4 regions of the Micromonospora sp. WMMD956 genome follow, and region 1 is predicted to be linked to each of the others. Evidence: riboswitches for the same ligand, from Rfam matches in the RefSeq annotation. Region 1 holds a riboswitch; each other region holds the start of a gene.

Region 1 (6,941 bases):
CCGCGGTGGTAGCCGGCCGCGGCTAGGTCGCCGAGGACCTCCATCCTCGAGCGGGACGCCTCGATGCTGGTGACGTCGGCGTCGAGGGCGTCGATGGCGGCGATGATCTCACCGAACTCGGAGTAGCACAGATGGGTGTGGATCTGGATGTCGTCGGCGACACCGCTGGTGGCCAGGCGGAACGCGCCTACCGCCCAGTCCAGGTAGGCATCCTGGTCCGCCGCGCGCAGGGGCAGGGTTTCCCGCAGGGCCGGCTCGTCGACCTGGATCACCCGGATGCCGGCCGCCTGAAGGTCGCGGCACTCGTCACGCAGGGCGAGGGCGATCTGGTCGGCGGTGACGTTGATCGGCTGGTCGTCGCGCACGAACGACCAGGCGAGGATCGTCACCGGTCCGGTGAGCATGCCCTTGACCGGCCGGTCGGTCAGCGATTGCGCGTAGGAGGACCAGGCGACCGTCATGGGAGCCCTGCGGGCCACATCGCCGTAGATGACCGGCGGGCGGACGCAGCGGGAGCCGTACGACTGCACCCAGCCGTGCTCGGTCGTGGCGAAACCGGTCAACTGCTCACCGAAGTATTGGACCATGTCGTTGCGCTCCGGCTCGCCGTGCACGAGTACGTCGAGGCCCAGCCGCTCCTGGAGCCGGATGACATGCTCGACCTCGGCGCGCATCCGCTGGACGTAGCCGGAGTCGTCGAGCCGGCCGGACCGGTGTGCGGCGCGGGCCGCACGCAGCTCGGCGGTCTGCGGGAACGAGCCGATGGTCGTGGTGGGCAGCGGCGGCAGGTGCAACCGGGCCTGCTGGACCGCCGCCCGCCGCCGGTGGTCGCCCCGTTGCCTGTCGCCTGGGCGCAGCGCGGCGAGCCTGCCCCGCACGGTGTCGTCGCGCCACGCTTTCGGGGCGGGTGGTAGCGGTTCAGGCAGCGGCGTCGTGCCGTCGCGCAGGGCGCGGCCGAGCAGGACGACCTCGTCGACCTTCTGCCGGGCGAAGGCCAACCGCCGTCGCAGCTGCGGATCGAGCGTGGTCTCGGCGGCGAGGTCCACCGGCGTGTGCAGCAGGGAGCAGGAGGTGGACACGGCGACGTGGTCGGCGAGCCCGGTGACCGCGGCACCGGTCGTTATCGCCGCCCGAAGGTCGGTGCGCCAGACGTTGCGACCGTCGACGAGCCCGGCGACGATCGTCTTGCCGTGCAGTGGGCCGGCTCCGGCGAGACGTCGCAGGTTGCCGGGCCCGGCAACGAGGTCCAGGCCGAGCGCCTCGACCGGCGTGTCCAGCAGCGCGGGCAGCGCGTCACCGAGTTCCCCGAAGTAGGTGGCGACGAAGATCCTCGGCCGCTGCCGCACGGAGCACAACCGCATGTAGGCATCGTGTAGCGCCTCGATCTCGGCCGTGGTGCGGTCGGCCACGTAGGCGGGTTCGTCCAGCTGAACCCACGTGACACCGGCGGCGGCGAGGGCACGGAGAACGTCGGCGTACACGTCGACGAGTTCGGCCATCCGATCGAATGACTCGACGCCTGGTGTGGAGGTCTTGGCCAGCAGCAGGAACGTGGCGGGCCCGACCAGCACCGGTCGGCTCTCGATACCCAGTGCGCGGGCTTCTCCGTACTCACGCAACGCCTTGTCGGGGTTCGCGGCGAAGACGGTGTCGGGTCCGATCTCCGGGACCAGGTAGTGATAGTTCGTGTCGAACCACTTCGTCAGTTCCAGCGCCGGTTCGGCGTCGACGCCGCGGGCCATGGCGAAGTAGGTGTCGAGCCCTGACAGGCCGAGTCGGGCGAAGCGTCGTGGGACCGCGCCGACGGCCACCGCCGTGTCGAGGACGTGATCGTAGTAGGAGAACGTGTTCGACGGGATCGCGTCCAGGCGGGCGTCGCGCAGCGTCCGCCAGACCCCGGCGCGCAGCGCGACCGAGGTGCTCTCCAACTCCGCGGCGTCGATGCGGCCCGCCCAGTAGGCCTCCACGGCCTTCTTCAGTTCACGGTTACCACCGATACGTGGATAACCGAGCACGGTGCTCTGACCGAATGTGGTGCTCATGGGTCCTTCCCTCGAAGCGTCCGAGGACTCACGCGAGGGCGGGAGGGAAGAGGCGCAGGGGCGCACCGGCTTCCGCCCCGGCCTTCCCGAGAGACCGTCAGCGGCGCACGCCGGCCGGCGTACGCGGTGCGGGCAGGTCTTCGGACTCGTGGGCATGACCTGTCCGGTCGCCTAATGGCCGTCGCTTCCCAGACCTCGCGGTCCAGTGCTTGATGACGGCGGTCGTTCCCACTCACCGCTGCGGGGCAGTCCCGGTCTCGCACCGGGTTCCCTCTTACGACGCCGCGACGCTTGAGCGTCACAGCGAACCAGCACTGCTGTCTATCCTAGGTGTCCAGAAGCGATCGGCGTTGGCGCGTCCCCCTTCGAGACACAGAGACATCGCGGCAGCAGCCTCGAGCTGTCCGACGGGAAGGTGACGAATGGGCAGTAGGATCGACAGGGTGGCCGTGCTCGTGGACGGCAGCGAATGGGTGGCGATTCGCCCGGAGGACTTCGAACGCCTCGACGCCTGCCGACGGCAGGTAGGCGCGACGGCTGCCCGCGCCACCCGGCTGGAGCACGAGGTGCGTCAGGCCCGGGCCCGGCTGGCGCGGATCGAGGCGATCGTCGCCGAAGGCGACTCCACCGACAGCATGTGTGAGCGTCTCACCCGGGTACTGGCCGGCTCGGATACGGCCCGGCCAGCTGTCAGGGGTCGAGAGGCGTGACGGAGTCACCCCTCAGCCGCTCGCGGTCGTGGTCGACTCCCCTGCCTTGAGTGCCCACGCGGACCACACCGGTGACCGGATCTGAACGACCCGCGTCGACAGGCTCCTCACCGCGGTCTTCTCTGTCGGACCACCGCCGGATGCCGGGGGTCGGTCAGCTGTGTGCCGTCATGCGTGGATACCGCCCGGTGAGAAGGTGGTCGCCGAGTTCCCGGGCCTTGTATGCGACAGGATCGTGCAGGGTGAGCGTGCGGGCGTCGCGCCAGAACCGGTCGAGGCCGGTGGCGCGGGCGGTCGCGCGCGCGCCGGTGAACTCGAAGATCCTGCTCGTCGCCTCCGTGGCCAGTCGGCTGGACGCGACCTTCGCGGCGGAGACGGTCAGTGCCGTCCGGCCGCGTTCGGTCGGGGTCAGGGCGGGGCCGCGGGCGTCGGCCTCGGTGAGGGCGCGGGTCGCGTGGTCGGCCAGGAGGTGCGCCGCGTCCAGGGCTGCGGTGAGCTCCCCGTAGCCCGTCAGCACGTGGGGATCGTCGACGGCTTGCCCGAGTCCGCTCGCGGGCCAGGGGCGCGAACGCTCGCGGGTGTATCTGGCGGCCTCGTTGATCGCGCCGGCAGTGATGCCGACGAGGACCTGCGTGAGGACTGCCTGGAAGGCCAGCGACACCAGGGACAGGCGTAGGTGGCGGGGGCTGGACTCGTCTTCGTCGGCCGGGAAGGTGCCCAGCACGTCGCCCTGGCTGACCCGGACGTCGTCGAAGGCGACGCTTCCACTCGCCGTCAGGCGTTGGCCCAGATTGTCCCAGTCCGGAGGGTGCGAGACTCCACTGCAGCTGCCGTGCATGACGACGACGAGACGTGCCGTGTGATCGTCGCGGATCGCGCTGACGAGCAGGCGGTCGGCGACGGCGCAGCCGGTGGCGAACGCGCCGCGGCCCGAGACGCGGAGTCCGTCGCTGGTCGTGGTGGCCGTGATGGTGTCGCGTGGGTTGCTGACCGCGGCTACGAACACCCGGCCGGTGGCGGCCTCCTGGCGTAGCGAGGTCGCCAGCTCGGCGTTGTCGTAGAGCGTGGCCCGCCACAGGTGCAGGTAGTGGTAACCGAGGAGGTGACCGATCGACGGGTCGGTGGCCGCCACGATCCGGGTCACGGCGTGTGTGGTGGGGTGGTCGTCGGGGTCGAGGGCGAGCAGGCCGCTGTCACGCAGCAGTTCGATCTCGGCGTGCGGGGGTTGGTTGGCGTGGTCCCGCTCGACGGCGTCCGCGCGGAGCCGCTCGGCGACGGTGTGGGCGGTGGTGATCGCTTCTGCCGGGTTCATGACACCCCTGTCGGTTCGGGTGTGGGGCGGCGGAGCATCCGGTCCGCGAGGATCACGACCGGTGGCAGCAGCAGGCACTGGGCGGCGATGGCCAGCCAGAAGCCGGCGAGGTTCCCGGCGGACTCGAACAGCTGGTAGAGGCCCCCGCCCGCGACGCCGCTGAGGAACGCGCCGGCGCCTTCGGCGAGCCGCTGCTGGCCGAAGACGACCGTGGGGGATCTGTCGGTGCGGGCGAGCGCTTCGAGGGTGTTCTTGAGGAAGATCACAGAGTTGCCCGCGCCGATGGCGAGGACGCCGGCGGCGACCGCGATCTCGTTGCCTCCGGTGAAGGCGAGCATGCCGACGGCCAGGCCGCCGAAGCCGAGGGCCATCGCGTGCGGGTACCGCATCCGCTCGACCCGCTGGGAGATCAGCGGCTGGATCACGGCCAGGAGCAGCGAGTACGCCATCATGGCCGACCCGTAGAACACGGCCGGCACCCGGCCCTCGGCGTACGACGACAGATACTGGTAGAAGTGCATGTGCAGGTAGAGGGTCAGGGCGGTCACGGCGAACGGCAGCACCGCGATCCCGTGCAGGGCGCGGCGCAGCGGCTCGACCACCTCGTGGTCGGCTCGTCGTTCCCGGGGCAGGAATGCGTGCCCGATCGTCATCGCCAGGTGCAGCACGGTGGCGACGGCGAACATCACGGTCGGGTCGTGGATGAACAGCGCGCCCGCCACCGGCCCGAGCGCGATGCCGACGTTGCCCGTGGCGTAGCTCGCGGAGACCAGCCGTGGCCGCTCGTCCGGGGTCGCGCCGAGCACCGTGTAGCCCCGCACGCTGGGCGAGTAGACCGCCGAGGCCGCCGAGCGCAGGAACAGCGCGGCGATCGTCAGCGCCGGCCAGGCGCCGCCGGCGAGGAAGCCCAGCGAGCCGAGCGTCTGCAGCACCATCGCGGCGAGCAGGCACCGTTGGAGGCCGAGCCGCTCGGCGAGGGCCGCGCCCGGCAGCCCGCCGGCGAACTGCACGAACGTGGCTAGCCCGAGGATGACACCCACCTGGTCCATGCCCAGGTTCATCCGGTCGCGGAGCAGGACCGCCAGGTACGGGTACACCGAGAAGTTGATCAGGTTGACGAGGAAGCCGCTGCCGAGCAGCGCGAGTTGCACCCGGGTGAACCGGCGGATGCCGGTCACGCCTTGGTTCCCCGGACGATCAGCCGGGTGGCCCCGCCGTCGTACGGCCCGCCATCGAAGTCGCCGAAGCACTCGACCTTTTCGAACCCGGCCTGCGCGACCATGTCCGTCAGCTCCGCGGCGCTGTAGACCCAGCAGGTGAGCGAGGTGTGCTCGGCGCGGTCGCCGCGGACCAGCGTCCAGTCGGTGCGGTACCGGGTCCAGTCGTCGAGGATCGTGTCGCGCATGACCACCATGCCGCCGGGCACGTCGACGATCTTCGGGGGCCCCACCCAGGAGGCGTAGACCTCCTTGCTCAACAGGTCGACGATCAGCGTTCCCCCGGGCACCAGGCAGCGGTACGCGTTGCGCAGGACTTGGAGGTTGTCGTCGTGCTCGTCGAAGTACCCGAAGGACGTGTACATGTTCACCACGACGTCGAACGCGTCCGGCGACACGTACTCGCGTACGTCCGCGCGGACGAACGACGCCCCGGGCCCGGTCCCGGCCGCCTCGGCTTCGGCCCGGTCGAGCAGCTCGCGGTGGAGGTCCACGCCGGTCACCCGGTGGCCCTGACGCGCCAGCGGCACCGCGAAGAAGCCGACGCCACAGCCCTGATCGAGCACGCGGCTTTCCGGCGGGAACGCCAACAGCGGCGAGGTGGTCACCAGGTCGGCGGCGTGCCGGGCCCGCTCGGCGGAGAAGAGCACGTCCGAGAAGCCGGACCACAGGGACAGATCCTCGTACCAGCTCACCGTGGCCTCCCATCGCGCGGCGCCCCGCGTCCTGTCGACATGTCGTATCGATGACCGGGAAAGTTCCTCACGACGGCACGACGCCCAGTCCGGGTGCGTCGCCCAGGACGATCCGACCGTTCTCCAGACCGAGGCCCCGGAAGGGTGGCTCCCGCAGGTACAGGTGGCCGTCTAGGTCGATGTGGTCGGCCAGCGGTGCGAGCTGCGCGGCCTGGCTGATGGCCAGCTCCGACTCGCACATGCAGCTGATCATGGTGCCGAGCCCGGCCCGCCGGCCGGCCTGCATCACCCGCCGGGCGCCGCGGATCCCGCCGGCCTTGCACAGCTTCACGACGAAACCGTCGGCGTACGACCGGGCGGCATGGACGCTCGCCTCGTCGGTGCATCCCTCGTCGAGGAAGACCGGCAGCCGGTCGGGCACCTCCCGGTAGCGGTGGTAGTCGTCGATCGCGGTCACCGGGAACGGCTGCTCGATCAACTGGATGCCGAGCCGCCGCAGGTGGGGGGTGAGCGCGCGGGCGGTGTCGAGGTCCCACGCCTCGTTGGCGTCGATGCGGACCGGCAGCGGGGTGACCGCCCGGATAGCTTCGAGGGCTGCGATGTCGCCGGGGCCGCCGACCTTCACCTTGAAGGCGCCCACCGCCGGAGCGTTGCGGACCGCGTTCGCCGCCTCCTCGGGTCCCGCCATGGAGATCGTGTAGACGGTCGGTCCGAGCGTTCGGGCCGCGCCGGACAGCTTCCAGGTCGGCTGCCCGGCGGCTTTGCCGATCCAGTCGTGCACGGCGCCGTCGAGTGCCATCCGGGCACCTGCGGGCGCGTCCCACCGACCGATCCGGTCGAGGACGTCCTCCGGGTCCCGCAGGTCCCGTCCGAGCACCGCCGCCGCGTCGGCGTCGATGGCCGCTACGACGTCGTCGGCGGTGACGCCGTCGTAGCCGGCCGGTGTGCCTTCGCCGAAGGCGGTG
Region 2 (6,941 bases), 2.7 Mb from region 1:
CAGTGCCGTCGGGCCGGCCCCGGGCGGCACGACGAGCGGCACCACGAGCGGCGCGCTGGGCGGTGTGGCGGGCGGGCGGTGGATCCACTCGGCTGCGAAGAGCACCCGGAAGCCGTGCGGGGCGAGGTCCAGGTCGGCGAAGCTGTCCTTCACCGACGCGCCGGGGCCGGCGTCGATCCGGGCCAGCAGCCGGGCGGCGTCCACGCCGGGGCGCAGGGTCACCGCGTCCGGATACCACTGCGGGGAACGGCGGGGCACCGACCAGGCGTCCGCGTCGCGCGCCCCCGCGAGGCCGTGGGCCCGGCCGACCACGTCGCACCAGTCGGCGTTGTCCCGGGCCGCCACCGCCCGCCACGCCGCCACCGGGCGAGTGTACGGGGAGGCGAGCCGGGTCAGCTTCCTCACATCCCGCGTCCAGCAGGCTGCCAGGCGGGGATGCTCCACTGGAGGGCACGCCGAGGAGAGGAGCCGGGCATGGGCTGGTTCAGCCGCCGCCGACCTGTCGCCGACGGGATCCCGACGAAGCTCGACCGCGAGGCGACGCCGGACGACCTGGCCGCCCTGGAGGCGTTCGTCCGCAGCCGCCGGGGCGTGGAGTTCTACCTGGAGCCGGAGACCACCGCGACCGACACCACCGTGATGGCGATAGCCCACGACGGGGAGTGGATCCGGCGGCGGACCGGGTCGCCGCGGGCCGCCGCGAAGATCGCCCAGCGGCACGCCGTTCCGTTGTACGAGGCCGCGCGGACCGGGTACCCGGAGCGGATGCGGGCCTGGAACCGGGCGCACCCGGAGCGCCGGGCGCGCTGACCCCGGGCGCCGCCGGCCCGCCGCACCGAGTCGCTCAGCGCACGTGCGCGGCGATGGCGCGGGCACAGTCGAGCGACTCGGTGCGGGCGGTGTCGACCTCGACGTCGTAGCGGACCCCCTCGTGCACGGTCTCGGCCTGCGTCGCCGCCATCCCGATCACCCGGTCGCCCCGGGCGATCTCCCGCGCCGCCGCGACCGCCGGGGGACACCGCACGCCGGCCCACAGCACCTCGACGTCGGCCAGGTAGCCGCCGAGCCGCTCCTGGGAGGCGCCGCCACCGAGGAAGACCTCGTCCAGGATGATCCGCGCCCCGGCGTCCGCCATCGCGGCGATGCCGACCAGCCAGGCGTGCTGCACGGCGAGGAAGTCCCCGCCGACGTCGACCTCGCCGTGCGGGCCGAAGCTCAGCCCGGCGGGGCTGCCCAGCAGGGCCGGCGGCAGCCGGGCGATCAGGTCGTCCACGCCGAAACTGATCCACGGGTGCGGCAGGATGCGCTGGAGGCACCGGACGATCGCGGACTTGCCCGAGCTGGAGCCGCCGTTGAGCACGATGACCTGCGTCGCCACTGATCGGATTCCCTTCGGGCAAGTCCCGTCCCGCGCCGGCGGGCGATGATCGGAATCAGCCTAGCCAGCCCGCGGGCAGGCGGCGGGGAAATGCGCGCGGAACGAACCGCATCCATCGGCGTACGACATTTGCTTTCGCCGCATCCGATTCCCGATGCAATTGTCAGGCATCGATGTAGTTGGGGGGGTGGGGTGGCCGGGAGCCCGGCGTTGACCGGCGGCGGTCGGGTGTGGCAGCATTCGCGGCCTGACGGCAGTGAAGGAAGCCGGTGCGATTCCGGCGCGGTCCCGCCACTGTCACCGGGGAGCGATCCCCCCTCGTGAGTCACGGCCGTGCGTCTGCGGTTGGAAGGCCGGGGGAGAGCGTCGATCCGGAAGCCAGGATACTTCGGCCGTCGGAGCGACCCCAGGGCGTGGACACCCGAGGAGGACCCGATGACGCACGGCGTCTCGCACATCGACGTACACCGTCGCCGCCTGCTGGCGCGCGGCAGCCTGCCCGCGCCCCGTCGCCGCACCTGAGCCCGCGCCCCGGGTGCCGCGCCGCGCTGCGCCCCCGGCGCCCCGGCCCGCGCCGGTGAGCCGGCCGCAGGCCCGCCGTACCCGCTGAACCCGCGCCCACGCCTGCCCGCAGGCGGCCTGCCCGCCGCCCCGTGCGTCACTCTCCGGAGCCCTCCGTGCGCATCCTGCTGCTGTCCACCGCCGACACCGACCTGCTCGCCGCCCGGGCCAGCGGCGTCGGCTATCGGCTGGCCAACCCCGCCCGGGTCGCCGCCGACGCCGTGCCGGCGCTGCTCGACGGCGTCGACCTCGCCGTCGTACGGCTGCTCGGGGGCCGGCAGGCGTGGCCGGACGGCCTCGCGGCCGTGCTCGACTCCGGGGTGCCGACGGTCGTCCTCGGCGGCGAGGCGGTGCCCGACGCGGAGCTGATGGCCGCGTCCACCGTGGCCTCAGGGGTGGCCACCGGGGCCCTGGCGTACCTGATCGAGGGCGGGCCGGGCAACCTCGCCGAGCTGGCCCGGTTCCTCTCCGACACGGTGCTGCTCACCGGCGAGGGCTTCGCCCCGCCCGCGCCCACCCCCGGGCACGGCGTCCACGGCGAGCGGCCCGTCAAGCCCGAGCGGCCGACGGTCGGGATCGTCTTCTACCGGGCGCACGCCCTCGCCGGGAACACCGCCTTCGTCGACGCCCTCGCCGACGCCGTCGACGCCGCCGGGGCGAACCCCCTGCCGGTCTTCTGCGGCTCGCTGCGCGGGCTGGCTCCCGGCGACGGTCCGCTGGAGCTGTTCGCCCGCTGCGACGCCCTCGTCGTCACCGTGCTGGCCGCGGGCGGGACGGTGGCCGCCGACGCCTCCGGCGGGGGCGACGACGACGCCTGGGACGTCGGCGCGCTCGCCGCCCTCGACGTGCCGATCGTGCAGGCGCTCTGCCTCACCAGCACCCGCGACCAGTGGGCCGGCAGCGACGCCGGGCTGTCCCCGCTGGACGCCGCCATGCAGGTGGCCATCCCCGAGTTCGACGGCCGGATCGTCACCGTGCCGTTCTCGTTCAAGCGGATCGACGCCGACGGGCTGTCGGTCTACGAGCCCGACCCCGAGCGGGCCGCCCGGGTCGCCGGGATCGCCGCGCGCCAGGCCCGGCTGCGGCACGTGCCCCACGCCGAGAAGCGGCTGGCGATCGTGCTCAGCTCCTACCCGACGAAGCACTCCCGGGTCGGCAACGCCGTCGGCCTGGACACCCCCGCCTCGGCGGTGCGGCTGCTCGCCGCGCTCGCCGCCGCCGGCTACCACCTCGGCGACCGGCCGGTGCCCGACGACGGGGACGCGCTCATCCACGCCCTGATCGCCGCCGGCGGTCACGACGTGGAGTGGCTCACCCCCGAGCAGCTCGCCGCCGCCGACGCCCGGGTGCCGCAGGCAAGCTACCGGCGCTGGTTCGAGGCGGTCCCGGCCGCGCTGCGGGAGCGGATCCGCGAGCACTGGGGCGAGCCGCCCGGCGAGCTGTACGTCGACGACGGGCACGTCGTGCTCGCCGGCCTGCGGCTGGGCAACGTGCTGCTGGCGATCCAGCCGCCGCGCGGTTTCGGCGAGAATCCGATCGCCATCTACCACGACCCCGACCTGCCGCCCAGCCACCACTACCTCGCCGCGTACCGCTGGCTGGCCGCGCCCGAGGCGGACGGCGGGTTCGGCGCGGACGCCGTGGTGCACCTCGGCAAGCACGGCACCCTGGAGTGGCTGCCCGGCAAGGGCCTCGGCCTGGCCGCCGACTGCGCCCCCGACGCCGTCCTCGGCGACCTGCCGCTGGTGTACCCGTTCATCGTCAACGACCCCGGCGAGGGCACCCAGGCCAAGCGCCGCGCCCACGCCGTCGTCGTCGACCACCTCGTGCCGCCGATGGCCCGCGCCGAGACGTACGGCGACCTGGCGAAGCTCGAACAGCTCCTCGACGAGTACGCCACCGTGCAGGCCCTCGACCCGGCGAAGGTGCCGACGGTGCGGGCGCAGATCTGGGACCTGGTGCGCGCCGCCGAGCTGCACCACGACCTGCACACCGCCGACATGCCCGCCGCCGACGACTTCGACGACTTCGTGCTGCACCTCGACGGGTACCTGTGCGAGGTCAAGGACGTGCAGATCCGCGACGGCCTGCACGTCCTCGGCGGCGCGCCCACCGGCGAGGCGCGGGTCAACCTGGTCCTCGCCGTGCTGCGCGCCCCCCAGGTGTGGGGCGGGGTGCGCGCCCTGCCCGGCCTGCGCCAGGCGCTCGCCGCCGCGTACGGCCTCGACGAGGCCGCCCTGCTCGCCGAGCCGGGACGGCGCATCGCCGTGCCGAAGGAGCTGACCGACGTGGCCGACGGCCCCGCCGGCACCGCCGCCGACGCCGTCGACCTGATCGAGGGGCTGGCCCGGCGGCTCGTCGTCGCCATGGAGACCCTCGGCTGGGCCGCCGACGCCGACGCGAACACCAGCGCCAGCACCGGCACCGGCATCGACGCCGACGCCAGCGCCGACCGGGTCGACGCCGTCGTCGCGGAGGTCACCGGCCGGGCGATCCCCGACGCCGCCGACGTGCTGCGCTTCGCCGCCCGCGAGGTGGTGCCGCGGCTGGCGCGCACCACCGACGAGGTCGGCCGGGTGCTCGGCGCGCTCGACGGCCGGTTCGTGCCGCCCGGCCCGTCCGGCTCGCCCACCCGGGGCCTGGTCAACGTGCTGCCCACCGGCCGCAACTTCTACTCCGTCGACCCGAAGGCGATCCCCAGCCGCAACGCCTGGGACGTCGGCGTGGCCCTCGCGGACTCGCTGCTGGCCCGGCACCTCGCCGACACCGGCGCCTACCCCCGCTCGGTGGGGCTCACCGTCTGGGGCACCAGCGCCATGCGCACCCAGGGCGACGACGTCGCCGAGGTGCTCGCCCTGCTCGGCTGCCGTCCCACCTGGGACGACCGGTCCCGTCGGGTCACCGGCGTCGAGGTGGTGCCGCTCGCCGAGCTGGGCCGGCCCCGCGTCGACGTCACCGTCCGCATCTCGGGGTTCTTCCGCGACGCGTTCCCGCACGTCGTCGCGCTGATCGACGACGCGGTGCGCCGGGTCGCCGCCCTCGACGAGCCGGCGCGGGACAACTACGTCGCCGCGCACGCCGCCGCCGACCTCGCCGAGCACGGCGACGAGCGCCGGGCCACCGCCCGCGTCTTCGGCTCCAAACCGGGGGCGTACGGGGCGGGGCTGCTGCCGCTGATCGACGCCCGCAACTGGCGCAGCGACGCCGACCTCGCCGAGGTGTACGCCGTCTGGGGCGGCTACGCGTACGGCCCCGGCCTGGACGGGCGGGAGGCCCGCGCCGACATGGAACGGTCCTTCGCCCGCATCGCCGTGGCGGTGAAGAACCAGGACACCCGCGAGCACGACATCGTCGACTCCGACGACTACTTCCAGTACCACGGCGGGATGGTGGCGATGGTGCGCCACCTCACCGGCGTCGCCCCCGCCGCGTACGTGGGGGACTCGGCGATGCCGCACGACGTGCGCACCCGCACCCTCGGCGAGGAGACCCGGCGGGTGTTCCGGGCCCGCGTGGTGAACCCGAAGTGGATCGCCGCGATGCGCCGGCACGGCTACAAGGGCGCGTTCGAGCTGGCCGCCACCGTGGACTACCTGTTCGGCTACGACGCCACCGCCGGCGTCGTCGACGACTGGATGTACGAGCGCCTCGCCGCCGAGTACGTCTTCGACGACACCACCCGGGCGTTCCTGGAGCAGTCCAACCCGTGGGCGCTGCGCGGCATCACCGAGCGGCTGCTGGAGGCCGCCGAGCGGGGGATGTGGGCCGCCCCGCAGCCGGCCACCCTCGACCGGCTCCGCGAGACGTACCTGGCCAGCGAGGGCGACCTGGAGGACCGGCAGTGAGCGCGTTTCCCTTCTCCGCCGTGCTCGGCATGGCCGACATGCGCCTCGCGTTGCTGCTCAACGCCGTCTGCCCGGCCATCGGCGGGGTCCTCGTGCGGGGCGAGAAGGGCACCGCGAAGTCCACCGCCGTGCGGGCCCTGGCCGCCCTGCTGCCGCCCGTCGACCAGGTCGCCGGCTGCCGGTTCGCCTGCGACCCGGCGACGCCGGACCCGTCCTGCCCCGACGGCCCGCACCCGGGCCCGCCCGACGGCCCGCACCCGGGCGGCGCGGCGGGTCCGGGCCGCGCCGGCGCGCCCGTCGAGCGCCGCCCGGCCCGCCTGGTCGAGCTGCCCGTCGGCGCCGCCGAGGACCGGGTGGTCGGCTCGCTGGACCTGGAGCGGGCCCTCGCCGAGGGGGTACGCGCCTTCGAGCCCGGCCTGCTCGCCGCCGCCCACCGGGGCGTGCTCTACGTCGACGAGGTCAACCTGCTGCACGACCACCTCGTCGACCTGCTCCTCGACGCTGCCGCGATGGGCCGCAACCACGTCGAGCGGGAGGGCGTGTCGGTCAGCCACGCGTCCCGGTTCCTGCTGGTGGGCACGATGAACCCGGAGGAGGGGGAGCTGCGCCCGCAGCTGCTGGACCGGTTCGGGCTGACCGTGGAGGTGGCCGCCAGCCGCGATCCGGCCGTGCGGGTGGAGGTGGTGCGCCGCCGGCTGGCCGCCGACGCCGACCCGGCCGGGTTCGCCGCCCGCTGGGCCGACGCCGACGCCCAGGTGGCCCGGCGGGTCGCCGCCGCCCGGGACCGGCTCGGCCGGGTGCGGCTGCCCGACGCCGCGCTGCGCCAGATCGCCGAGGTGTGCGCCGCGTTCGACGTGGACGGGATGCGCGCCGACATCGTCACCGCCCGCGCCGCGATGGCGCACGCCGCCTGGCAGGACCGGACGGTGGTGACCGCCGAGGACGTGCGGGTCGCCGCCCGGCTCGCCCTGCCGCACCGCCGCCGCCGTGACCCGTTCGACGTCCCGGGGCTGGACGAGGACCGTCTCGACGAGGCGCTGCGGCGGGCCGCCGACGACCACCCCGACGACGACCCGCCCGCCCCCGACGGCGACGGCGACGGCCCGGACGGTGGTGGTCCCGGGGGCGGCCCGGATGGCGGCGGCGGTCCCGGGGGC
Region 3 (6,941 bases), 640 kb from region 1:
CGCCAGCGCGGTCGGCGGCGTGGCGCGCACGGAGGGCGCCGGGATCGCCGGCGGGGTGCCGCACGCCGACTACCGGGCGCTGCCCCGGGTCACCTTCACGGACCCCGAGATCGGCGCGGTCGGGCTCACCGAGCGCCAGGCCCGCGAGCGGGGCATCAACGTGCAGGTCGGGGTGAGCCGGCTCGACTCGTCCACCCGGGGCTGGATCCACCGGGGCGACGGGTTCGTCAAGCTGGTGGCGGACGCCGACCGGGGGGTGCTGGTCGGGGCCACCTCGGCCGGCCCGGCCGGCGGCGAGGTGCTGTCGGGCCTGGTGGTGGCGGTGCACGCCGAGGTGCCGCTGGCCCGGCTCCGGCACATGATCTACGCGTACCCGACGTTCCACCGCGCCATCGAGACCGCCCTGCGCGACCTGGCGTAGCCGGCCGGCCCTCAGGCGGGCGCGCCGTGGCGGCCCGCGCCGGCCGCGAACCGGGCCGCCCCCGCCGTCGCGTCGGCCGCGAGGGACGCCGCGCCGTAGGCCAGCTCCACCGCGAGGGCCTCCCGCTCGGGCAGGTTCGCGCCGGCCAGCACGGCCGCCCGGTCGTTGCGCAGGCACGCCTGCGGGTGCCGGGCGATCTCGGCGGCGAGCCGCTCGGCCTCCGCGCGGGCCGCACCCGGCGCGACCAGCCGGTTCACCAACCCCATCGCGTACGCCTCCTCGGCCGGCACCGGTCGGCCCGTGAGGATCAGATCCATCGCCCGGCTCTCGCCGACCAGCCTCGGCAGCCGGACGGTGCCGCCGTCGACCAGCGGCACGCCCCAGCGCCGGCAGAACACCCCGAGCACCGCGTCGGACTCGGCGACCCGTAGGTCGCACCAGAGCGCCAGCTCCAGCCCGCCGGCCACGGCGTAGCCGGAGATCGCGGCGATCACCGGCTTGGACAGCCGCAGCCGGGTCGGGCCCATCGGTCCGTCGCCGTCCGGCTCGACCCGGTTGCCGCTCGGCGTGCCGATCGCCTTGAGGTCCGCCCCGGCGCAGAACGTGCCGCCGGCCCCCCACAGCACGGCCACCGCCGCCGCCGGGTCGGCCTCGAAGGCGCGGAACGCGTCGGCCAGGGCCCGGGCGGTGGGACCGTCGACGGCGTTGCGGGACGCCGGCCGGTCCAGGATCACCGTGGTCACCGCGGCGGCGTGCTCGACCCGTACCCCCATCGGGACAGCATGCCCTGCCCGGGCGGCGACGCACCAGCGTGGACGGGATCCGGGCGGACGGCCGCGTGTTCGTACTTCGTACATCGGCTTCGCGCGGCGGACAGCCCGCTCCGTGGCCACTTCTCTCGTCTGCCGTCGACGGACACAATGCCCGCTGGAGGGTCGCGGACAGTGGTGAAGCGAATTCGCGCCGTACGCGTCGCGCCCGGGGTGCGGGTGAGGCGAGAGACGCCGGTCGGCGATGCGGGGAGAGGTCGTGACAGGAGGAACCAGGGCGGGGCCCTCGGCGAGCAAGCAGGTCGACTGCGGCGACGAGGCGCCCGCCGACCCGCCGGGGTCGTGGTCGCGGCTCGTCACGGACGACCCGGACGAGGCGCACCGCTGGCTGCTGGCGGCCTATCCGGAACACCGGCTACGCGCATTCGACCGTCGCGCGGGGGGAATCTTCCGGGCCGCCCACGCGCGGTTCGGCGCGACCAGCGTCGCCCGGGTGCGCTATCCGATGAACGCGGACAACGACGTGTCCACCCGGGACGTCGTCGGGGTGGCGGAGGTGCTCTCCGGTGGCTGGGGGGTCGACGTCGGGGCCGGGGAGGTGATGGCCGGCGCGGGCGGCCTGCTGCTGGTGCCGCCCCGGCGGACCAGGGCGATCCTGCACCGCGACATGGAGGTCGTCGCGGTGGAGCTGCCCCTCGCCGACGTGCGGCGGGTGGCGCAGGAGCGGTGCGGGCTCGCGCCGGTCGACCTGCGGTTCCAGGGGCTGCTGCCGGTGTCCCCGTCCGCCGCGCAGCTCTGGCGCAACACCACGCGCTATCTCACCCAGGTGGCGCTGCCGGGCGCCGCGTTCGGGACGAACGCCCTGGTGCAGGCGGAGGCGACGGGCCTGCTGGTGGCCGTCGCGCTGGCCACGTTCCCCAACACGACGATGACCGAGGCGCCGACGCGCGGCGCGGGGGCCGTCGCGCCGGCCGCGGTCCGTCGCGCGGTCGCCTACATCGAGCAGTACGCGGACCAGGCGCTGACCCTGACCGACGTGGCGGTCGCGGCCGGGCTGGGCGCGCGGGCGCTCCAGCATGCCTTCCGGAAGTACCTCGACACCACGCCGACGCGCTACCTGCGACGGGTGCGCCTGGAACGGGTGCACAGCGACCTCCAGGCCGCCGAGCCCGGCGCGGGCCTCACCGTGGCCGCCGCCGCCGCGCGGTGGGGCTTCGCCCACCTGGGCCGGTTCGCCACCGAGTACCGCCGGGCCTACGGGCAGCCGCCCAGCCAGACCCTGCGGGGCTGACGGACGGCGCGAACCCCGGCCCGTCGGCCGCGCCGGTCGCCGGCGGGGGAGGAACCGCCCCGGCGTGCCGTTGCGCGGCCCGCCCGCGCCGGGTGGCTAGGCTCCCTCGTGACTGAGGGATGTGGATAAGTGACTTGCAGTAATAATGGCCCGCCGGTGCTCACCCGGTTCTCGACCAGCGATCCGGCCGAGGCGGCGCACGTCTTCGAGACCTCGTACGGCCGCAGCGTGCGACTGGCCGCGGTGCCGACCGGGCTTCCGCTGCGCCACGACCGGTGGAGCACCGGCGCGTTCTGCATCGACGACATCAGCATCTCCCTGGACCTGCGGGTGCAGGCGGAACCGCTCGGGTACGTCCTGCTCGCCGCCCCCCGCCGGGGGTGCTTCGGGCACCGGTGCGACGGGGTCGACGAGCTGATCGGGCCCGGCGAGGTCGGCGTGCTCTACCAGCCCGACCTGCCCGGCTCCTCGTGGTCCAGCGACGTGGACGTGACCTCCGTCCTGCTGGACCTCTCGCTGTTCGACCAGGTCGCCCGCGTCGACCCGGACCGCCCGCTGGCCCCCCTGCGGTTCGCCAGCTTCCGGCCGGTCTGCGCCGATGCCCAGTGGCGGTGGCGGCGGACCGTCCGGTACGCGGAGTCCGTCATCGCCGCCGGTGGCGCGCCGGGCGCGTCCCCGCTCGTGCTCGGCGGCCTCGGCCGCCTGCTCGCCGCGGCCACGCTCGCCGCGTTCCCCAGCAACGCCGTCGTGGCGGACCGGTCATGCGACCGGACCGACGCCCACCAGGGGACCCTGCGCCGGGCGATCGCCTTCATCGAATCGGCCGCCGGGACCGACATCGGTCTCGTCGACATCGCCCGCGCCGCCGCCACCACCCCCCGCGCGGTGCAGCTCGCGTTCCGCAGTCAGCTCGGCACGACCCCGCTGGCCTACCTGCGCCGGGTGCGGCTCGATCTGGCCCGCCAGGAACTGACCCGGGCCGTGCCCGGCGACGGCGTCTCCGTGGCCGTGGTCGCCGCCCGCTGGGGATTCGCCGACCCGCGCCGCTTCGCCGCCCGCTATCTCGCCACGTACGGGGAGCTGCCCGGCCGGACGCTGCGCCGCTGACGCGGGTTAGCATCGCCGGCGGCACGATCATGCGAGGTGCCCCGCCTGCGCGGGGAGAATCGGGAAGCCGGTGTGAATCCGGCACGGGCCCGCCGCGGTGACCGGGGAGCCACCGTCCACGCGCGAGGAGCGCAGCCACTGGCCGTGCGGCTGGGAAGGCGGACGGGCAGGCGTCGATCCGGGAGTCCGAAGACCGGCCTCGCGTCGACCGCCCACCCGTCGAGGTGGGCCGAGCGCAGCGGGAGCCTGCCTGTGGAACTCTACGACGCCATCCGCCGCCGCCGGGACGTCCGGGCCCAGTTCACCGGGGAGCCGGTGCCGGCCGACGCCCTGCACCGGATCCTCGTCGCCGCGCACGCGGCGCCCAGCGTCGGCTACTCGCAGCCGTGGGACTTCGTCCTGGTCCGGGATCCCGCCGTCCGCCGCCGGTTCCACCGGCACGTGCAGGCCGAGCGGGCCGCCTTCGCCGCCACCCTGGACGGCGCGGCGGCCGAACGGTTCGCGCGTATCAAGATCGACGGGGTGCTGGAGTCGACGCTGTCGGTCGTCGTCACCTACGACCCGCAGCGCGGCGGCCCGGCCGTGCTCGGTCGGCACGCCATCGCCGACGCCGGCCTCTACTCGGTCTGCCTGGCCATCCAGAACCTCTGGCTCGCCGCCACCGCCGAGGGGCTGGGCGTCGGGTGGGTCTCCTTCTACCGGGAGCCGTTCCTCGCCGAGCTGCTGGGCGTGCCGGCCGGCATCCGGCCGGTGGCCTGGCTCTGCGTCGGGCCGGTGACGCACCTGGAGACCGTGCCCGACCTGGAGCGGCACGGGTGGCGGCGGGGCCGACCCCTCGCCGAGGCGCTGCACCACGACCGCTGGGCGCGACGGTCGGCTGACCGACCGAACAGCTAATTCAGGTACGTCTATGCGGCGGCTAGGCTGACGTCGCCCTGAGTCATCGCTTAGCTACGTCGGGAGGAGTTCCATGCGTACCACCGTCAAGGTCCTGGCCGCATCCGTCCTCGCCACCCTGGGTCTGGCCGCCGCCGCCACCCCGGCCCTCGCCGCCGCCCCGGCACCCTTCTGCGAGTCCGGCGCGTCGCAGTTCTACTGCGACGCCAGCAGCACCGGCACGACGACGTGGACCGTCACCTGGTACTCCGGCAGCGTCGGCACCTTCACGACCGCCGGGTCGACCCTCTTCGCCACCTGCCCGGCCAGCAACCTCGGCCACCCCGTACGGGCCAGCTACAGCTACTTCGACGGCAGCGCCACCCAGTACAGCGGGACCACCCAGTTCATCTGCCGCAGTGGCCCCTGGCTGTAGCCGGCCCCGTCCGGCGTACGCGCGGACCCGCGTACGTTGGAGACCCGCTGCGGCTGCCCGGTTTGCGACCGCTTCTGCCGGGAAGTCGGACGGAATGCGGGCACTCTTGACGAAACTCGAACAGGCCTCGACGCTGGACCGGACCGGTGACCGGCTGCAACGCGTCGTCCAGGCCACCCTGCGCCCGCAGCGGGTGCGTGACCTGCTGCACGGCGTCTTCATCGGTCATCCGCTGCACCCGGCACTGGTGCAGGTGCCGGTCGGCTCCTGGATCAGCGCGGCCGTGCTCGACCTGATGCCCGGCCAACGCCGGGCGGCCACCGCCCTGGTCGGGCTGGGCACCGTCAGCGCCCTCCCCGCGGCGATCGCCGGCCTCAACGACTGGGCGGCCCTCTCCCGGGAGCAGCGCCGCGTCGGACTGGTGCACGCCGCCGCCAACGCGGTCGGCCTCACCCTGTACGCGGGTTCGCTGGCGGCCCGGCTGCGCGGGCGGCACGGCACGGGGCGGGCGCTGGCGTACCTCGGGCTGGGCGCGGCGAGCGCGGGGGCGTACCTCGGCGGGCACCTCGCGTACAAGCAGGGGGCGCAGGTCAACCAGAGCATCTCCGAGCTGCACCGGATCGGCGAGGGCTGGCACCCGCTGGCGGACATGGCCAACCTGCCGCAACGGAAGCTGGTCACCCGCGAGGTCGACGACGTCTCGGTGATCCTCTACCGGCACGGCGACGAGGTCACGGTGATGCTGGAGCGCTGCCCGCACCAGAGCGGCCCGCTCGGCGAGGGCGACGTCACCGAGATCGACGGGCACGCCTGCGTCGTCTGCCCGTGGCACGGAAGCGCGTTCCGGCTCAACGGTGGCGAGGTCATGCACGGGCCGTCCGGTAACGACCAGCAGATCCTGCCGACCCGGGTGGTCGACGGGGTCCTGGAGGCCCGGCTGCCCTGAGCCCGGGCCCCGCCGCGCCCCGCGCGCCGGCTGGGGTCAGTCCCGGCGGTGCCGTCCGGTGACGAGGGCCCGCGCGCTGTTGGTGGCCCGGACGACCGCCGGCCGGCGGCGCAGGCCGAGAACCGCCCCGATCTGCGCCCCGACGATGCTGGCGACGGCGAGCACCGCCGAGACGGCGAGCGGCCGGTTCACCTGGTCGCCCGCGCCCGCCCGGGACGCTCCGGCGGCCATCGCCGGCTGCGGGCCGGAGGGCGGCTGGGCGACCTGCTGGGTGCCGTGCGACGAGCCGTCCGACGACGAACCGGCGGGCGGCTGGGCGGTGGAGGGGCCGGGGGCGGGGCGGGTGGCCCGTGGCGAGGTGGGCGAGGGCGGGATGGGCGAGGGCTGCGCCGCACCCGGCGCGTCGGCGGCGGGCGGGGTGCCGGGGGCCGACGGCGGCCGGGGGGTGACAGTACCGCCGGGGGTGGGCGTCGTGGGCCGGACCACCAGCTTCCCGGTGGCGTGCCGGCGGGCCCCGGCGTCGTGGACGCCGTCGGGCAGCGTGATCAGCTGCCCGGGGCGGATGCGGTCCGGGTCGCCCAGCCGGTTGAGCTTCGCCACGTCCCGGTAGCGGTCGAAGTCGTCGAGGTAGCGCTCGGCGACCTCGCCCAGGTAGTCGCCCTTCGCCACCCGGTACACCGCCGGCTCCGCCTCCTGCCGGAGCCCGGCCGCCGCGGCGGCCGGCGGCGTCGCGGCCCGGGCGTCGACCACCGGCAGCGCGGCGACCGGGCGGGCCGCCGGCGCCCCGGCGACGACGGCGGCGGGTGCGGCGGCGGGGTACGGGCCGGACAGCACGGTGGCCGCGCTGGCGGCGGCCGGGCTCGCCGCGATGATCAGGGCCACCGAGCCGACCAACGCCGCCGCGGCGCGCTGCTGCCGGCTCATGCCGGGCAGCCGGGGCGCCGGCCGGCGCAGCGTCTGCGCGCCCAGCTCCACGAGCACGGAGAAGGCGAAGGTGATCCAGCCGAACCAGCCGACCAGGGCCAGCGCCCGCAGGAAGAGCTGGCCGTCGTCGCGGCTGGTCAGCGTGGTGCCGACCTCGGCGAGGCTGGGCA
Region 4 (6,941 bases), 3.7 Mb from region 1:
GCCCCGCCGGCCCCCGTGTCCTCCGGGGGCGCGCCGGCCGCCGCCGCGCCCCCCGCGCCGCCGCCCGCCCCGCCCGTCAGCTATCCCGCCGGGGGCGGCAACCGGTGGGACGTCGCCGCCGGCGAGGCGGCCCCGGCAGCGGGGCAGGGCCGGCTGCTGCGCTACCGGGTGGCGGTCGAGCGCGACATCCGGGGCGTCCCCGTGGCGGGCTTCGCCGCCGAGGTCACCCGGATCCTCTCCGACCCGCAGGGCTGGACCGCGGGCGGGACGTGGCGGCTGCGCCGGGTCGGCCCTGGTCAGCGGGCCGACTTCACCGTCCACCTGGCGACCCCGGACACCCGCGACCTGCTCTGCCAGGACGACCCGGACGGCTACACCTCCTGCCGCAACGGCGACCGGGTGGTCCTCAACGTCGCCCGCTGGGTCAAGGGAGCGCCCGGCTTCGGCACGGACCTCGCCCACTACCGTCGGTACCTGGTCAACCACGAGGTCGGCCACCGGCTCGGCATGGGCCACCAGCTGTGCCCCGGCCGGGGCCGCCCCGCGCCGGTGATGCAGCAGCAGACGCTCGGGCTGCACGGCTGCACGCCCAACGGGTGGCCGTACCCGAACGGCAGGCTCCACTCCGGGCCGCCCGGCGCCTACGCCGATCCGATCCCGCCCCGCGACCGGGGTCGGCCGGCGCAGCCGCCGGGTCAGAAGTCCTCGTCGAAGCCCACCGTCCCGGTCACCCCGATCTGGTAGGCCGAGACCCGCCGTTCGAAGAAGTTCGACAGTTCCTGCACGTCCTGCAACTCCATGAACGCGAACGGGTTGCGGCTGTGGTAGATCGGCTCGATGCCGAGCGTGGCCAGCCGCCGGTCGGCCACGTGCTGGAGATACTCGCGCATGTCGGCCAGCGACAGCCCGGACACCCCCTGCTCCAGCAGGTCGGCGGCGAACTGCACCTCGCACTCCACGGCCTCGGTCAGCATCAGCCGCACCTGCCGCGCCAGCTCCGCGTCGAACAGCTCCGGCTCCTCGGCGCGCACGGTGTCCACCACGTCGAAGGCGAACGCCATGTGCATCGACTCGTCGCGGAACACCCAGTTGGTGCCGGAGGCCAGCCCGTGCAGCAGCCCCCGGGAACGCAGGAAGTACACGTAGGCGAACGCGCCGTAGAAGAACAGCCCCTCGATGCAGGCGGCGAAGCAGATGAGGTTGAGCAGGAACGCCCGCCGGTCGTCCCGCGTCCGCAGCTCCCGCAGCGCGTGGATCGAGTTGATCCACTTGTAGCAGAACTCGGCCTTGCGGGCGATCGACGGGATGTTCTCCACCGCCGCGAACGCGGCGAACCGTTCCCGCTCGTCGGGCACGTAGGTGTCCAGCAGGTTCAGGTAGAACTGGACGTGCACCGCCTCCTCGAACAACTGCCGGGACAGGTAGAGCCGGCCCTCCGGGGAGTTGACGTGCTGGTAGAGGTTGAGCACGAGGTTGTTGGCGACGATGGTGTCGCCGGTGGCGAAGAACGCGACCAGCCGGGACACCAGGTGCTGCTCCGCCGGGGAGAGCCGGGCGAGGTCGGCGAGGTCGGAGTGCAGGTCGACCTCCTCGACGGTCCAGGTGTTCCTGATCGCGTCCTTGAACCGGTCGAAGAACCGCGGGTAGCGCATCGGCCGCAGGGTCAGGTCCATCCCGGGGTCGAGCAGCAGGGACCGCTCGCCGGCGGGGTGGGATTCGGAAACGGTGGTCACTGGCACGCCTCGCAGCTCTCGGGGTTCTCCAGGGAGCAGGCCAGCGCCTCGTCGGCGCTCACCGCGACGACCGGCCCGGTGGCCGGGGCGACCGCGACGGTGGCCTGCTGGATCCGGGTCGCGGGACGCGACCGCAGGTAGTAGGTGGTCTTCAGCCCGGACTTCCAGGCGTACAGGTACATCGAGGAGAGCTTGCCGATGGTCGGCGCGCTCAGGAACAGGTTGAGCGACTGCGACTGGTCGACGTACGGGGCGCGGGCGGCGGCCAGGTCGATCAGCGCACGCTGCGGCAGCTCCCACGCCGTGCGGAACAGGCTCCGCACCGCCTCGGGCAGCTCGGTGACGCCCTGCACCGAGCCCTCGTCGCGCTTGATCCGCTCGCGGACCGCCGGGGTCCACAGCCCGCGCTCCTTCAGCTCACGGACCAGGTACGTGTTGACCTGGAGGAACTCGCCGGACATGGTCTCGCGCTTGAACAGGTTGGACACCTGCGGCTCGATGCACTCGTAGCAGCCGGCGATCGAGGCGATGGTGGCGGTCGGCGCGATCGCGACCAGCAGCGAGTTGCGCAGGCCGTGCGCGGCGATCCGCGCGCGCAGCGCGGCCCACCGCGCCGTCTGGGTGACCCGCGCGCCCCACAGGTCCGGGTGCAGCTCGCCGCGGGCGGCCCGGGTCTGGGCGTACGCCGGGTGCGGGCCGAACCGTTCGGCGAGCCCGGCGGAGGTCTCCAGGGCGGTCAGCAGGATCTCCTCCTGCACCCGGGTCGACAGCTCGCGGGCCTCGGGCGAGTCGAACGGCAGGCGCAGGATGAACAGCGCGTCCTGCCAGCCCATCAGCCCGAGCCCGACCGGCCGCCAGCGCGGGTTCGACGCCGCCGCCTGCGCCGCCGGGTAGTAGTTGATGTCGATGACCCGGTCGAGGAACACCACCGCCGTGCGGACCGTCGCGCGCAGCCGGTCCCAGTCGACGCCGTCGGCCCCGACGTGCGCGCCCAGGTTGACCGAGCCGAGGTTGCACACGGCCGTCTCGGCGTCGTCGTTGACCTCCAGGATCTCGGTGCACAGGTTCGACAGGTGGATCACGTTGCCCGGCTCGCCGGTCTGGTTGGACAGCCGGTTGGACGCGTCCTTGAACGTCATCCACCCGTTGCCGGTCTGCGCGAGCGTGCGCATCATCCGCCCGTACAGGTCTCGGGCCTTCACGGTGCGGACGGCCTTCTTCTCCGCCGCCCGGTACGCGGAGTCGAACGCCTCGCCGTAGAGGTCGGGCAGCTCGGGGGCGTCGGACGGGTCGATCAGCGACCAGTCGCCGTCGGCCTCGACCCGGCGCATGAACTCGTCCGGGATCCAGTTGGCCAGGTTCAGGTTGTGGGTGCGCCGGGACTCCTCGCCGGTGTTGTCCCGCAGCTCCAGGAACTCCTCGACGTCCGGGTGCCACGGTTCCAGGTAGACGCAGGCCGCGCCCTTGCGCCGGCCGCCCTGGTTGACCGCCGCCACCCCGGCGTCGAGGGTCTTGAGGAACGGCACGATCCCGTTCGACCTGCCGTTGGTGCCCCGGATCAGCGCGCCGCGGCCCCGCACCCGCGACCAGGAGATGCCGATGCCGCCGGAGAACTTCGACAGCTTCGCGACCTGGTGGTAGCGCTCGTAGATCGAGTCGAGTTCGTCGCGCGGCGAGTCGACCAGGAAGCACGACGACATCTGGGTGTGCCGGGTGCCGGAGTTGAACAGCGTCGGCGAGCTGGGCAGGTACGCCAGGCTGGACATCAGCCGGTAGAAGGCGACCGCCTCCCCCGGCGTCTGCGACAGGCCGCAGGCCACCCGCAGCAGCCAGTACTGCGGCGTCTCCACCACCAGCCGGGTCTGCGGGTGCCGCAGCAGGTAGCGGTCGGCGACGGTGCGCAGGCCGAAGTACTCGAACCGCAGGTCACCGGCCGGGTCGACGGCGTCGTCCAGCTCGCGGGCGTGGGCGGCCACGAACGCGGCCGTGTCGTCGCCGATCAGGCCGAGGCCGTGGGCGTACCGGATGGACTGGCTGAAGCTGTCCACCTGCTGCCCGCGGACCTCCTCGGCCACGTACGCGGCCAGCAGCCGCGCCGCCAGCTTCGAGTACTGCGGCTCCTCGCCGATCAGCTCCGCCGCCGTCTGGATCGACAGCTTGTCCAGCTCGGCGGTGGTCGCCCCGTCGTACAGGCCGCTGATCGTCCTCGTCGCCACCCGCAACGGATCGACCTCGTCCAGGTCGGCGACCCAGCGCTGCACCGCCTCGACGATCTTGTTGACGTCCACCGGCTCGGTGTCGCCGTCCCGCTTCCGGACCTGCATGACGTGCCGGCGTTGCCCCGGCCCCGCCAGCTCCCGCGTCGCGCCCATGTTCGCCCTCCTCAAGCCCGTGCCCGAGGTCGAGGGCGCGCGGGAGGACGCCGCCGGGCACCCGCGACGGCGCGCTTCGCCGCCGCTGCCCGGCTGATGGCGTCGGCCGTCCCACGCGGCCTTCGACCGCCGCACGCGACGCGTGCGGCACGCTGGCAGGTCTTCGGACTCGCGGGCGTCGTGCTCGGTGCCTACTGGCCGTCGCTTCCCAGGCCCGGCCGGACCCAGTGCTTCGTTGACGGCGGTCGTTCCCACTCACCGCTGCGGGGCAGCCCCGGATTCGCACCGGGTTCCCTCTTGCCTCGACCACCGTGGAGCGGCGGCCGAACCAGCTACGGGTGACACCATATATGGGCGCAAGGCGAAGATGGCAACACCAGATGATGTGTCGGGCGAGTCGCCGCGCAGCGTGACCCCACCACCGCGACGGGTGAGCGGAACGCCGGAACCGCGGGCGGCCGGCAGGGCGAGATGCAGTCGGATGACAGACGCCGCGCGCCGCCGGCCGCACGAGACTGACCGGCGAGCCGTCGCGGCGGGGCCCGCCCCGGCTCGTCACCATCCCGACCCCTCGACCGAGAGGACCACCCATGTCCGAGGAGAACAAGCGGATCGTCCGCGACTACTTCCAGGAGCTCGACCGCGGCCGGACGACCCCGCTGCACCTGTGCACCGACGACTACCGGTTCCACCCGGCCGGGCTGCCGCCGATGGACCGGCAGGGGGTGAAGGAGTTCGGTGACGCGTTCTTCGCCGGCATGCCCGACCTGCGCCACCCCCTCGTCGAGCTGATCGCCGACGGGGACCTCGTGGCGCTGCGCTGCCGGTACGAGGGCACCCACGACGGGGAGCTCATGGGCGTGCCCGCCAGCGGGCGGCGGGTCTCGGCGGTCGGCATCGGCGTCATGCGCGTCGAGGCCGGCAAGATCGCGGAGTTCTGGGTGTCGCCCGACCGGCTGACCATCATGCAGCAGATCGGCGCCCTCCCGTCGTAGCCGGACCCCAGCCGCCGGGGCGGCGCGCAGTTCGCCCGCCCCGGCGGCGGTGCGGCCCGAACGCCACCGGGCCGCCGCGCGCGTCGCGGTGACCGACGAGCGGCGGCGGCCGATCTCGGCACCGAGCTAATGGCACAGGCCGGTGCCGACCTCGTTGAAGGTCTGGCCGGCGACGGGCACGAATCGCCAGCGGTACTCGCCGGGGAACAGGGTCAGGCGGAGTACGCCGTGGACGGAGCCGTTGCGGACCTCGCTGTTGGGGGCGACAGTCGGGAAGTCCGGTTGGAGTGACCGGCCGCCGGTGCCGACGATGAACTGCCGTACGCCCCGGTCCGGGTCGGCGGCACCGGTCGGCTTTTGTGGGGCGAAGCGTTCGTACTGATGGTTGTGGGCGTTGAGCAGGAGCTCCACTCCGGCGTCGTAGAGGGCCTGGAACAGGGGCCGGTAGGCGGCGTTGCCGCGGCCGCCGGAGGCGAACAGCGGCTGGTGCCAGTAGGCGACCGTGCACCGTGCCGGGCTGTTGGCCAGGTCGGCGCGCAGCCACTGTTCCTGTGGTGATCCGGCGTGGCAGCCGCCCACCTGGGCGCAGTTGCCGTTCAGGACGACCACGTGCCACTGGCCGCCGGCCAGGTCGTAGGAGTACCAGCCCTTGTCCGGTGGTCCGGCGGCGGCTCCGAAGTAGCCGAAGTAGCCGGCGGCGTTGGGGGTGAGGTACTCGTGGTTGCCCGCGGCGGGGCGGGTGCGTGCCTTGTGTCGTCCCCAGCTGGGGGCGTAGCAGGCGGCGTACTCCTCGGGGGCGCCCTTCTCGTAGGCGGTGTCACCGATCGCGGCGATGACGCCGACTTCGGCGTCGAGGACCCGGGCGGTCTGCTCGTCGCGGTCGGAGCGGCAGTCGGCGATGTCTCCGGCAGCGAGGAGCACGGTGTCGTCGGTGCCGGGTACCCCCGTGTAGACGAGCAGCGCGGGGCCGGCCTTGTTGTTCTCGCGGCTGTGGTAGTACGCGCCGTCGGTGTTGGTGGAGAAGATGCCGAAGCTGACCACCCCGTCGCCCCGGATCGCGTCGGTGACGTTGATGTCGTGGACGGTGTCGGGCTTCACCCGCTCGATCGCCGCGAGCGAGGGGCCGGTCGGCGCCGGGCGGTTGGCGTAGGTCAGCGCGGTCTCCGACCACGAGCTGCCCACCAGGAACACGTGGCCGCCGTCGCTGCTGCCCGCGTTGCTGGTGTCCAGGGTCTGCATCCGTAGCACGGCGTGCAGGACCGGCTCGGTAAGACCGGTGACCGCGAAGGTCAGATAGGAGATCCGGTCCGGGCTGCCGGCGACGGCGAGCTGCCGTTGACTGTTGTAGTTGGTGTTCGGGGAGCTGGCGTTGGCGTAGGTGTCCCGAGTGGCGGGATAGACGTGGGTGGTGACCGCCAGGGCGGGGGGCGGTGCCACCAGGGTCGCCGCCAGCACGACGGCCGCGAGCGCCAGTGCGCGGAAGCATCTCATGAGTCATTGCAGCGCGACCGGCGTCAATCTGTCGTCAACGGCTGACACGGCGCAGTGCAGAGCGGCGGCCGGATCGGGGAGTCGAATGACAGATGTGACTCCCCCGGCCACCGCACAGCATTGGTGCGGCAACCATCCGAACGGGCGACAGGAGCCTTCACGCCATGCAGACGATCCTCATCACCGGTGCCTCCTCCGGATACGGGCGGGAGACCGCCCGGCACTTCCTTGCGCAGGGGTGGAACGTCATCGCCACCATGCGGACGCCGCGCGCGGACGGCCTGCCCGAGTCGGACCGGCTCCGCGTCCTGGAGCTCGATGTGACCAGGCCCGACACGATCACCGCCGCG

The links. A riboswitch is a leader RNA that binds a small molecule or an ion and turns the genes downstream of it on or off. The one in region 1 is predicted to bind cobalamin.
Region 2: another riboswitch for cobalamin. It lies ahead of cobN (cobaltochelatase subunit CobN); the one in region 1 lies ahead of metE (5-methyltetrahydropteroyltriglutamate--homocysteine S-methyltransferase).
Region 3: another riboswitch for cobalamin. It lies ahead of bluB (5,6-dimethylbenzimidazole synthase); the one in region 1 lies ahead of metE (5-methyltetrahydropteroyltriglutamate--homocysteine S-methyltransferase).
Region 4: another riboswitch for cobalamin. It lies ahead of O7628_RS31430 (ribonucleoside-diphosphate reductase subunit alpha); the one in region 1 lies ahead of metE (5-methyltetrahydropteroyltriglutamate--homocysteine S-methyltransferase).

What each region holds. Positions count from the first base shown of each region.
Region 1 covers NZ_JARUBI010000005.1:3,529,211-3,536,151, reverse strand. Annotated here, with positions in the region: gene metE (5-methyltetrahydropteroyltriglutamate--homocysteine S-methyltransferase) at 1-2,042, opposite strand, end outside; cobalamin riboswitch at 2,156-2,370, opposite strand; gene O7628_RS16245 (hypothetical protein) at 2,486-2,752, shown strand; gene O7628_RS16240 (acyl-CoA dehydrogenase family protein) at 2,907-4,064, opposite strand; gene O7628_RS16235 (MFS transporter) at 4,061-5,242, opposite strand; gene O7628_RS16230 (class I SAM-dependent methyltransferase) at 5,239-5,976, opposite strand; gene O7628_RS16225 (enolase C-terminal domain-like protein) at 6,044-6,941, opposite strand, start outside.
Region 2 covers NZ_JARUBI010000005.1:6,221,062-6,228,002, forward strand. Annotated here, with positions in the region: gene O7628_RS27155 (hypothetical protein) at 1-363, opposite strand, end outside; gene O7628_RS27160 (hypothetical protein) at 475-810, shown strand; gene cpt (chloramphenicol phosphotransferase CPT) at 845-1,378, opposite strand; cobalamin riboswitch at 1,638-1,767, shown strand; gene cobN (cobaltochelatase subunit CobN) at 2,056-5,784, shown strand; gene O7628_RS27175 (VWA domain-containing protein) at 5,814-6,941, shown strand, end outside.
Region 3 covers NZ_JARUBI010000005.1:2,888,694-2,895,634, forward strand. Annotated here, with positions in the region: gene O7628_RS13330 (NAD(P)/FAD-dependent oxidoreductase) at 1-421, shown strand, start outside; gene O7628_RS13335 (crotonase/enoyl-CoA hydratase family protein) at 433-1,194, opposite strand; gene O7628_RS13340 (AraC family transcriptional regulator) at 1,451-2,482, shown strand; gene O7628_RS13345 (helix-turn-helix domain-containing protein) at 2,639-3,589, shown strand; cobalamin riboswitch at 3,607-3,806, shown strand; gene bluB (5,6-dimethylbenzimidazole synthase) at 3,842-4,486, shown strand; gene O7628_RS13355 (hypothetical protein) at 4,560-4,901, shown strand; gene O7628_RS13360 (Rieske 2Fe-2S domain-containing protein) at 4,996-5,847, shown strand; gene O7628_RS13365 (LysM domain-containing protein) at 5,884-6,941, opposite strand, start outside.
Region 4 covers NZ_JARUBI010000005.1:7,253,649-7,260,589, forward strand. Annotated here, with positions in the region: gene O7628_RS31420 (DUF3152 domain-containing protein) at 1-744, shown strand, start outside; gene O7628_RS31425 (ribonucleotide-diphosphate reductase subunit beta) at 696-1,673, opposite strand; gene O7628_RS31430 (ribonucleoside-diphosphate reductase subunit alpha) at 1,730-4,105, opposite strand; cobalamin riboswitch at 4,242-4,453, opposite strand; gene O7628_RS31435 (ester cyclase) at 4,696-5,100, shown strand; gene O7628_RS31440 (DNRLRE domain-containing protein) at 5,227-6,591, opposite strand; gene O7628_RS31445 (SDR family oxidoreductase) at 6,756-6,941, shown strand, end outside.